DNA from 2 places in the Rothia sp. CCM 9417 genome. Region 2 is predicted to be linked to the other one. Evidence: riboswitches for the same ligand, from Rfam matches in the RefSeq annotation. Region 2 holds a riboswitch; the other holds the start of a gene.
The links. Region 2 has a riboswitch for thiamine pyrophosphate ahead of thiO (glycine oxidase ThiO). Riboswitches for the same ligand answer to the same signal wherever they lie in the genome.
Positions count from the first base shown of each region.

Region 1 (5,289 bases), on a different contig from region 2:
AGATGGGCCTCGAACTTACGCACCTTGCGGTTGGCAGCCAGCATGGTTTCAAAGACACCGTCGCCGCGAGTGAGGCCCTGGTCTTCAATATTAATCAGCGGTGTGGAGGCATCAACCAGCTCCCCTGCGGGGTTCTGCTGGGTCAGCATTACTACGGTTGTATGAGTCATAGTCTTAAGCCTACTCCTGACCAGGCCCCCAGTAAGAGCGAGATAGCTGGCTTACTGCCAGACCCAGGTCAGGTTCCCGGTGTAAGCGGCCAAAAGATAGCCGCAGACCAATAGCCCAAGGGTACCCAGGGCGAACCAGAGGTCTGCCCACCGGTAGCTGGGCACGCGCGCCCAGGTGCGGGGTCCCGGGCCAAAGCCACGCGCCTCCATAGTGGTCGCTAACCGGCTCCCGCGCCGGATGGCCTGCACCAGCAGAGCGAAGGTCTGCCCGCCCAGGGTGCGAGCGCGAAGCCAGAGCGTATCTTGGGACCCCAAACCTCTAGCCCTTCTAGCCTGCCCCAGGGTATTCCATTCGGCCATCATCAACCCCACCAGCCGCAGGGCTGCCAGGGCACCGAGCACGAACCTGGCCGGTAGCTTGAGACTCTGGGCTAGGGAGTCTGCAATATCGGTCGGGTCGGTGGTTGCTATGAGGAAAATGCCGGGCAGTAGCATAGCTAGCCCGCGAAGCATCAGGGCTATGCCTACCGCCGCTGATCCGGTGCTCACCCAGAGAGGGCCAAAGTGCAGCAGGGTGCTGCCGGTTTTTTCTGCTAGCAGGGAGGTGGACCAGCCCGAGAGCAGGGCGCCAAAGAGCACGGGCCAAAAGCGACCCAAGAGTGCCAGGGGGCTAAGTCCCAGCAATCGCAGGGCCAGTAGCTCTAGACAGAGCACCGTCAAGGAGGTAACCCAGTCCTGAGTTAAAAGTAGCCCCAGGGTCAGGGCGAAGGTCGCCCCCAGTTTGACTCCGGCGTTGATTCTACCGAGGGCGCCTTGCCGCTCAGCGGTGGCGGCAAAGGGATCATAGGCCACGGTTTCCCCCTCCTTCTAGGCTGTAGGTATCCCCGCCCAGGGCGGCAACATAGTCGGCATCGTGAGTGATAGAGATGACTGCCGTACCTGCTTGGATCAGCTCTCGGATGAGGGTGACCAGTTCCTTCCAGGTTCGAGCGTCCTGGCCGAAAGTGGGCTCATCCAGTACCAGGATTTTAGGCTGGGTCGCTAGCGCGGTAGCCACCGAGAGCCTGCGCTTTTCACCACCGGAGAGCGTGAAGGGGTTGGCCTCTTGCAGGTGGGTAAGCCTCAAGCGTTCTAGGAGCTGGTCGGTAGCCTGGGCCAGGGAGGCTTCATCGAGGCTTTGCTTGCGGGCCCGTGCCAGGTGGCGGGGGCCAAACTCCAGTTCAGCTCTAACAGTGGGTGCGATGAACTGTTGCTCTGGGTCTTGGAAGACCAACCCAATTCGATCGGCCAGTTCAGCTGCTGGCCAGCTGGCTATGTCCGACCGATAGCGCTCAGCCAGATCACCGGTCAGGTGGGGGTGGGCAATGACCTGCCCGGCCACCGGGTAGAGCAGGCCGGTCAGGGTCAAAGCCAGGGTTGATTTGCCACAACCGTTGGGGCCTAGCAGGGCTAAGTGACTGCCAGCGTAGAGCTGAAGGTTGATACCCTCAGCAACTACAGGTAGGTCTAGGGTAGGTTTTTGACCCGATGCCAGGGCACGAGCGCGGTGCTTGAGCTGGCGACGGCTGGGGTAGGCGCGAGTAAGGGTCAAGTCACGGGCTTCTAGCACAAGTGGACCCAGCGCAGGGCTGTCCTTTGTGGGTGCCGGTGGGTGCGGCTGGTAGCCTGGCACCCAGACACCAGCATCAATGAGTTCCTGGCCTGCCTGGCTGAGCACGCGTTCAGGTGGACCATCGTGGCTGATACCGCCCTTGGCACCGAGCACTATGATCCGGTCCATGTGCCGAGCCCAGATATCCAGGCGGTGTTCGATAACAACAAGGGTTGAGCCTGTCTCTTGGCAGGCTGCCACCACAGCGTCTCGAACCTCTATGACGCCTGCGGGGTCCAGGTTGGCGGTTGGCTCATCGAGCAGCAGGGCGCCTGGGTTCATGGCTAGGATGCCGGCTAACCCCAGCCGTTGCTTCTGCCCGCCGGAAAGGGCCGATGTTGACCGGCTGTAGTCTAGGTGGCCTAAACCCACGGCCTTGAGGGCGCTTTTGACCCGCTCCCAGATCTGGGTGCGGGGGACGGACAGATTCTCGGGGCCAAAAGCGACGTCATCACCAACCCTGGCTAGGACCACGGAGCTTTCCGGGTCCTGTTGCATGAGCCCGCAGGTCCCGCGTGATTGGGCGGGAGTCAGGCCGTTAACGGACAGCTCCCCCAACTGGGATTGGCCGTCTTCGTCTTCTAGCAGGCCACCTAAGGCCTGGAGCAGGGTGGTTTTACCAGCACCGGAGGGGCCCACCAGGAGCACCTTCTGACCGGGTTCAATCTCGAAGGTCAAGTTAGAGAAAGTGGGCTTGGGCCGCCCCGGGTAGTGCCACCCGAACTCCCGGGCCCGGAAGTGGGCCCCCCGGCCTCTTGACTCTGGGCCGGGGGACGCAAGCTGATGATCTTCTGCGGTCAACGCCCTAGCCCTTTGAGCTGGCTGGTCCGCCCCGGCGGGAAGGCCTGCGAGCGGCCCGCCCTGCTGCCAGGGAATCTAGCGCGCCGGTTGAGACCAGACCGCGCACCAGCAACCAGGAGACCAGACCGGCCAGAACCAGGCCCGAGATCATAGAGCACAGAACATAGATGACTGCTTTTTGACCCACCATCTCACCGGCATAGTAGATGATGATTTCTGAGATCCCCATAGCGGCACCTGAGGCTAAACCGGCCAGCATGGCGGTGGCGAGGTTCCAGACCTTGTAGAAGAAGATCAGGAATATCAGCTCAGCACCCAGGCCCTGAACTAGGCCAGAGATTACTACAGTGAAGTTGTAGTGGGTGCCCAAGAGGGCCTCGATGACTGCCGCCAGAAGCTCAGTGTAAAGGGCTGCACCGGGTTTGCGGATGACCAGGGCACCCAGCAGACCCGCAAGTAGCCAGACACCCCCGGCTAAGGGGGAGTATTCAGGGGCCAGGGCTAGGGTGGTAGTGATGGCGGAGTAGCCAAAATTTGACCAGAGCCAGAAGATCAGGGCGCAAGCTACGGCCAGCACCGATGCTACGACGATATCGTTGACGCGCCAGGTGAGCGCGGATTTCTTGGACATAAAGCCTTCCTTTGGTGAGAACAGCAAAGGGGGCATGCACCGGCGCACCTGGGTACGCCTATTTACTTCGACTCCCTAGCGCCGGTACTAACCGGATCAGGTTGGAGGGTCTGCATGTGCACTCTCAGCGCCAGTCTGGCGCTCCCCTGTCGTTTATGGTTACCCGCCGGTCATAGAGCGGGGTCCCAAGCATGGAACCCTTCCAGTATAGAGCAAGCCGGGATACCCACGAAAAATGAACAGTTATCCAGGCTGCGGGACTTCCCTAGTGTCTTTGTGCATAAGCTACAGCAATCATGAGGTGGCTCATGATCCACCCATCGACGGTAAGGAAGGTGAACTGCCGCGCCCTCCACATTCCACTACAGCGGCTGAATAAAGGCCCCCAGCACAACACTGGTTACTATCCATTCATTCCAGGCATTGTGAAAAAATAAGACCGAAACTGGGAGTTTCTATTTTTATAATCAGACTCGTGTCTATAAAAACTACTCTTTAGATACTCTAGGGCTAGCAATTATTTTGCCTATCACACCAAGGGGTAGTTCCTGGAAGGTACCTCCTATTCTTAGCGACAAGTCTATAAACGGCCTCCATGCAGGAACCCAGCAAGGGAAAATTATAGATTCTTGAGAACAGCGACAGGCCGGTAATTCTATCTAAAAACTTCATAAACCCCCTTGCCCCAGTAAAATACTGATGGTTCTCTATGTAAACAATAGATTTACTAAAATCACATGCATATTCTTGCTCGCTAGATTTTTCAAACACCTGGTAAGGAATAAAATCCACCAGCTTATTTCTGTCTAGTTTAATAAGATAATCAACGGTTTTTGTACAAAAACCACAATTTCCATCAAAGATAAACAATTCTTTCATCCAAAAACCTCCATCTTGTTTATCAGCCTAGGCCATACATCCATAAAATACAGGGCATGGCCCCACCAGGAGCACCGTGAGGATTTCCCCCCCCCCCCCCTTACCCGAACACCTCTACCTAAGCCCCTGATAAGCTCTTCAGTCATCAGGAGCAGACCTCGCTCACTTTGCCCGCCCTATACCCCAACCCTAGCGGGCAACTCACACCCTAACAATAAGTACTGATAGTCTTAGGGCAAGGGGCCATCCGGCCCACCACACCAACAGAAGGGATCCCTCATGAACCCCCTCACAAAAATTGCAGGCTCGGCCGCCTCTCTAGGCGGTATCGCCCTGGCCAACAAGGTACTAGCCGCTAGCTGGGTTCGCATCACCGGCAACGAACCGCCAGAAAACAACCCCAATGAGGAAGAACGCTGGCGCGACATCATCCTCTGGTCACTGATCACCGGCCTGGTAGGCACCCTCATCAAGGTATCCATCACCCGTGCCCAGCACAAGATTGAGACCAAGTCAAAGCTCAAAAACGGCGGGCAGGCAGAAGTCTAAGGCTGACCAGCTCAACTTTTTATCCGCCTTCTTAAACCGGCTCTGCGCCCCGCAGGGCCGGCTTTTTTACGCCACCATCCACAGAAAACACTGTTGCACCTGGTGAGGCAAGTATCATAGACCCATGACTTCACCACACACCGGTAGCTTAGAAGCCAAGCCCCCAGCCCCCCGCTCCACCGTCTTCGCCTGGACCCTCTGGGACGTTGGGAACGCCAGTTTCAACGCGATTATGACCACCTTCGTCTTCGCGGTCTACCTCACCAGCAATACCGGCTTTGGCGATAAGGAACACAGCTCCGCTGTCCTCTCTTACGGCCTAACTATCGCTGGATTCTGTATTGCTCTTTTGGCACCGGTTTCGGGCCAGCGAGCCGACGCCAGTGGCCGACGAGCCCTGTGGCTAGGCGTCAACAGTATGCTCCTGGCGGCAATTATGGCCCTCTGCTTCTTCGTCGCACCCGCTCCCCAATATCTCTTACTGGGCGTTGCTTTACTTTCCTTAGGTAACCTGGTTAACGAGTTTGCGGTGGTCAACTACAACGCCATCCTGCCAGCAATTTCTACTAAAGCAACCATCGGCAAAATTAGTGGCTCAGGATGGGCCG
Region 1 covers NZ_JBLXXT010000003.1:189,077-194,365, forward strand. Annotated here, with positions in the region: gene ACN082_RS06120 (aminotransferase class IV) at 1-170, opposite strand, end outside; gene ACN082_RS06125 (energy-coupling factor transporter transmembrane component T family protein) at 222-1,022, opposite strand; gene ACN082_RS06130 (ABC transporter ATP-binding protein) at 1,012-2,622, opposite strand; gene ACN082_RS06135 (ECF transporter S component) at 2,627-3,253, opposite strand; TPP riboswitch at 3,309-3,411, opposite strand; gene ACN082_RS06140 (thiol-disulfide oxidoreductase DCC family protein) at 3,764-4,132, opposite strand; gene ACN082_RS06145 (DUF4235 domain-containing protein) at 4,412-4,681, shown strand; gene ACN082_RS06150 (MFS transporter) at 4,806-5,289, shown strand, end outside.
Region 1: linked by a shared signal. The riboswitch ahead of ACN082_RS06135 (ECF transporter S component) and the one ahead of thiO (glycine oxidase ThiO) in region 2 are both predicted to bind thiamine pyrophosphate.

Region 2 (5,289 bases):
TGGGCCGTGAGGCCCTGCGTCGCCCCTCCTTCGCACTGGAGTGGGCGCAGGAGCTTAAAGAAGACATTGACTACTACCCGGCCCAGTATCAGCGGGCCTGGAACACTCGGCGCTAACAAACCTTTGCGAGCCGGAGCTTCCTCTCTTGGGTGCTCCGGCTCCTGCACTTGCTCGAGATGGGCAGTAGACTAGAGAAGGTGACGACTACGCCCGATTACACCACCGATTCTTTTGAGCTACCCGGCGTACCCGACGCTTTCCAGCGCCTGTGGACGCCCCACCGCCGTGCCTACGTCAAAGGCGGTCAGAAGGACTACACCGAACAGACCTGCCCCTTTTGTGAAGCACCGGGCCGCAGTGATGATCAGTCACTGATCGTACACAGGGGTCAGCACGCTTTCGTCATTCTAAACCTCTACCCCTATAACCCCGGGCATCTGCTGGTCTGCCCCTACCGTCACATTCCTAACTACGATGACGCCACACCCCAGGAAACCGCTGAAATTGCGGCGCTGACCCAGCAGGCTATGGGCCTATTGCGGTCGGTCAGTAATGCCGCTGGCTTCAACATTGGTATGAACCAGGGTAAGGTCGGCGGGGCCGGTGTTGCCGATCATCTGCACCAGCATCTTGTTCCCCGCTGGAGCGGTGATACTAATTTTCTGCCGATTGTTGCCGGCACTAAAACTGTTACCCAAACCCTGGATGAGATTCGTACCTTGCTGGCCGATCACTGGGCTCAATCAAGGCACTAAATGCACTGTACTGTGCGCCAAAAATCGTGCTAAAAGTCTAGAAGAGGCGCGGTTCGCTACTTTCCTTGTGAATGAGCCCGCCCACTCTGGCACAGGCTTTGTTTGAGAGCGTGGCGGTATTGACTAAGAAGGTTTCTTCCGGGTTGCCGGTGTGGGCTGTTAGGAATTTGCCGGTACCGCCGGTGACGTAGAAGCCGTGCTCACCCTCGGTCAGTGAGGGGTAAGCATACAGCGGTTCGGGGTTTTCTGCCCGTAAAGAGGCATAAGCCCGCCCCATAGCCAGTGAAGGCACCCAAGGCTCAGCCAGTGGCTGGAACCCGCTGATAGTGTCAGCGGCATCTTCAAGTGCCCAGGTGGCGGCCTCGACTGCCATATAGTGGGCTGACTTAATCTCTGCGGGGGTCAGCGGGTTCACCCAGGAACGGTACTTGGTGGAGGCGTGTTTAAACTGGCTCAGGTTAGCATCCCGGGACACGAAATCTTCTAGCTGACGCACAATGATGCCGGTCTGCGCGCGGGCAATAATCGTGGCTGTAGCAACCGCTTGATCGTCCAGACGGCGCGGATTGGAGTGGAGCGAAGCGGTACCGACCTTTGAGGTGGCATCGGGAAAGGTCGCAATATAGAGAAAATGCTCTAGGTTAACGTAATCTAACGCTGCCGGGGTCATCTGCGCCCCTAAATGCACCCGATGGATGGGGGCAAACTCGTCGCGGGCCAGGCAAGTGGGGCACTGCTTACCTTTTGGCACCAGGGCGGAGCTGGGGCAGGGCAGGTGAGTAAAACCAGGCCCTTCGGTCTTGGCTTGGGCATAACCGGTGCAGTAGGTTCCCGCAGATTCTTCCCCGGGCTGTAGAACCCGAACCCCTAGGAAGGCTCCCGGAGTGATAGGTAGGGTATGAACCTGCCCCGCTGGCTTACCGGCTTGGAGAGGTTCAACTGTCAGAACCGGGGCGCGCTCCCGCCAGGTGATATCTCGCCACACAAAATCGTGCCCCATAAGAACATCATCGAGAAGACCGTACACCGAAAAGCCCCTTTTCCCTTGCCTGCTGGCTGAGTTACCAGGTTATCTTATGCCCCGAGTAGTGGAGGCAGGCCCTGGCGGAGCTGGTGAGCAGCCTTGGAAACATCGAAACTCTGGGTGAGGGCGCGAACCACGACGATCCGGCTGGCTCCTGCCTGTACCACCTGGGGCAGGCTTTCCTGGTTGATAGAGCCAATAGCAAACCAGGGTTTGCGCGGTTGCTGGGCGGCGATGTAGCTGATGTAGTCTAGGCCAGCGGCCGGACGGCCGGGCTTGGTGGGAGTTTCCCAGACCGGGCCGCAGGCGAAGTAGTCAACCTCGGGGTGACTCAAAGCTGCTAGACCCTGGGCCGGTGTGTGCGTTGATAGGCCCAAGAGCACATCGGGGCCTAGCAAACTACGGGCCTGATTGGGTGTCAGATCGGTCTGGCCCATATGGAAAATATCTGCCCCTACCAGTGCGGCAATATCGGCCCGGTCATTGACTGCAAAAAGCTTGCCCGCCCGGTGGGCAATCTCTTTTAGTAGCGCGAGTGCTTCAAGTTCTTCATTGACCGGCAGGGTCTTATCGCGCAGCTGGATAATATCCACGCCCCCGTCAAAAGCCTTGGTCAAAAATTCTGTGAGGTCCCCCTGCTCGGTTCGCGCATCAGTGCACAGATAGAGCTGAGCCGCGGCCAGTAATTCAAGGCCTTGAGCGCGCGTATATGACGGCTCTGTGACGTTAACAAAATTCTTTTGGGGCATTTTTACCTCCCGAGTCACGTATCTATTTTTTTCAGACACTGTTACTTCCTATACTAGGGGCAGAACATACGGGAGCGTGCGGCACCTGTGCCCAAAGCGCGCTGAGAGGGCGAAAGCCGACCGTCAACTTGATGCGGGTCATGCCGCCGGAAGGATCTGTTCACCATGTCCAGTACCCTGCTCAACTGCCAGAAGGAACCAAGGATAGGTTCTTCGGGGCAAGACCCTGAAGCGACACCACCCGAGCAGGCCGACATCGTCCTTATCGGTGGGGGAGTCATCGGGCTCAGTACAGCCTGGCATTTGCTCCAGGCCGGACGGCAACCCATTGTGTTAGACCCGCACCCGGGTAGCGGTGCCTCCTTTGCCGCCGCCGGAATGTTGGCCTCTATCTCAGAAGTGCAGTACCGCCAAGAGGCCCTGCTCCCGCTGATGCGTACCTCCGCCCAGCTCTACCCCGAATTTGTCGCAAGGTTAGAGGCCACTAGCGGCCAGAGCGTCGGGTGGAGGCCCACCGAAACCCTTGTGCTGGCCTTTGATCGGGCCGATGCCCAGCACCTGACTGAACTTGCCACCTACCAGCAAGAACTGGGGCTCACACCAGAGCCCATCGGAGCCCGAGCTGCTCGCCGCCATGAACCTGTCCTCAGCCCCTCGCTAGCCGGAGCCGTTTCCATAGCCCAAGACCACCAGATAGACCCACGCCGCCTGATGCGTGCCCTTGACCAAGAGCTTGCGGGAAGGGTTATTCGTGCAAGTGCGCAGGGCATCACCCTAGAAGACGGTACGGTTACCGGTGTGAGCTGGGTTGATGCCGATGGGAACCAAGGGAGCATGGCCAGCACCCAAGTGGTAGTTGCCAACGGGCTTGCCGCAACCCAACTGCACGGCCCGGACTCGCTAGAAAGTCTGCCGCTGAGGCCCGTCCACGGCGATATTCTGCGCCTAACGGTCCCGCCCCACCAACGGCCCTTCCTCACCCGGACCATCCGAGGGGTTGTCCGGGGCAACCCCGTCTACCTGGTTCCGCGCAAGGACAACACCCTGGTCCTAGGAGCCACCATGCGAGAAGACCAGCAAACCGGACTGAGCGCAGGCGGAATCTACCAGCTCCTGCGCGACGCCCACGAACTCGTGCCCGCCCTGACCGAACTCGAAATACACGAGGCCACAGCGCGCGCCCGACCGGGAACCCCCGATGACATCCCCCTCATCGGCCAGCTCACCCACCGGGGCCAGCCAATCACCGGCGCTCTGCTAGCCACCGGCTTCTTCCGCCACGGAATCCTCCTGGCCCCCTGGGCTGCCCAGCTCATCACCCGCCAGCTCACCGGCCAGACCACAGAACAAGACTTGGCAGACCTAGCTACCTGCAACCCCTACAGGTTCGCTCAACCCGATACTCTCTAACCCTGACACTCTGCTAAACCCGCCCCTGCCCTCAAACCGAAAGGCACACCCGTGAACATCCTGCTCAACGGCCAACCCACCACCCTCCCCGAAACAGCAACCGTGCTCACCGCCGTCGAACACCTCCACGGCAGCTCACTAGCCCAAGAAGACGCCCGCCGAGGAATCGCTATAGCCCGCAACCAAACCGTCATACCCCGAAGCACCTGGCAAGACACACCGCTAGCCGAGGGCGACACACTCGAAGTCATCACCGCAGTCCAAGGAGGCTAGTACCATGACCGGCATCAAGGACCAGCTCATTATCGACGGAGTAAGACTCAACTCCCGGCTCATCATGGGAACAGGCGGAATCACCTCCCTGACCAACCTAGAAGAAGCCCTCACCGCATCGGGCACCGAACTCACCACCGTAGCCCTACGCCGCTACACACCCACCACCAGCGAATCACTCTTCTCCATCATCCAACGCAAGGGCATCAAAATCCTGCCCAACACAGCCGGCTGCTACACCGCCAGAGACGCCACCCTCACCGCAGAACTCGGCAGAGAAGCACTCGAAACCCACTGGGTCAAACTCGAAGTCATAGCCGACGAAACCACCCTGCTCCCTGACACCCTCGAACTACTCGAGGCCACCGAACAGCTCGCCTCACGCGGCTTCACCGTCTTCGCCTACACCAACGATGACCCCATCGTGGCACGCCAACTCGAACGCGCCGGCGCAAGCGCCATCATGCCCCTAGGCGCACCCATCGGCACCGGCCTAGGAATCCTCAACCCCCACAACATCCAAATGATCGCAGAGCAGACCGAGCTACCCGTCATCCTCGATGCCGGAATCGGCACAGCCTCAGAAGCCGCGCTCGCCATGGAACTCGGATGCAGCGCCGTCCTGCTGGCCTCAGCAGTCACCCGCGCCCAAGACCCAGTCGCCATGGCACAGGCCATGCGCCACGCCGTCCAAGCCGGCTACCTGGCCCGGCAGGCCGGCCGCATCCCCAAACGACACCACGCCCAAGCCTCATCACCCATGCAAGGGCGCATCTTACAGGGCATCCCCACCGCCCAGGACCTCACCCACCAGAGCTAAAGGCAAAGCATGAGTCAAGAACTACCACCCCTAGCACCGCTGGTTGAACCCCTCCCGCACCTGAGCGAAATCCAAGCCCGCATCGGTGCACGGCACACCAGCCTGCCCGGCATCGGAGAAACCGGCCAAGGCCGCCTCGCCGCCGCCCGCGTCCTGATCATCGGAGCAGGAGGGCTCGGCTCACCGCTGGCCCTCTACCTCGCCGCCGCAGGAATAGGCCACCTGGACATCATCGACGGAGACACCATCGAAGAATCC
Region 2 covers NZ_JBLXXT010000002.1:191,107-196,395, forward strand. Annotated here, with positions in the region: gene ACN082_RS04350 (NADH:flavin oxidoreductase/NADH oxidase) at 1-116, shown strand, start outside; gene ACN082_RS04355 (HIT family protein) at 198-755, shown strand; gene ACN082_RS04360 (hypothetical protein) at 793-1,782, opposite strand; gene thiE (thiamine phosphate synthase) at 1,830-2,528, opposite strand; TPP riboswitch at 2,587-2,701, shown strand; gene thiO (glycine oxidase ThiO) at 2,694-3,938, shown strand; gene thiS (sulfur carrier protein ThiS) at 3,990-4,211, shown strand; gene ACN082_RS04380 (thiazole synthase) at 4,216-5,031, shown strand; gene ACN082_RS04385 (ThiF family adenylyltransferase) at 5,041-5,289, shown strand, end outside.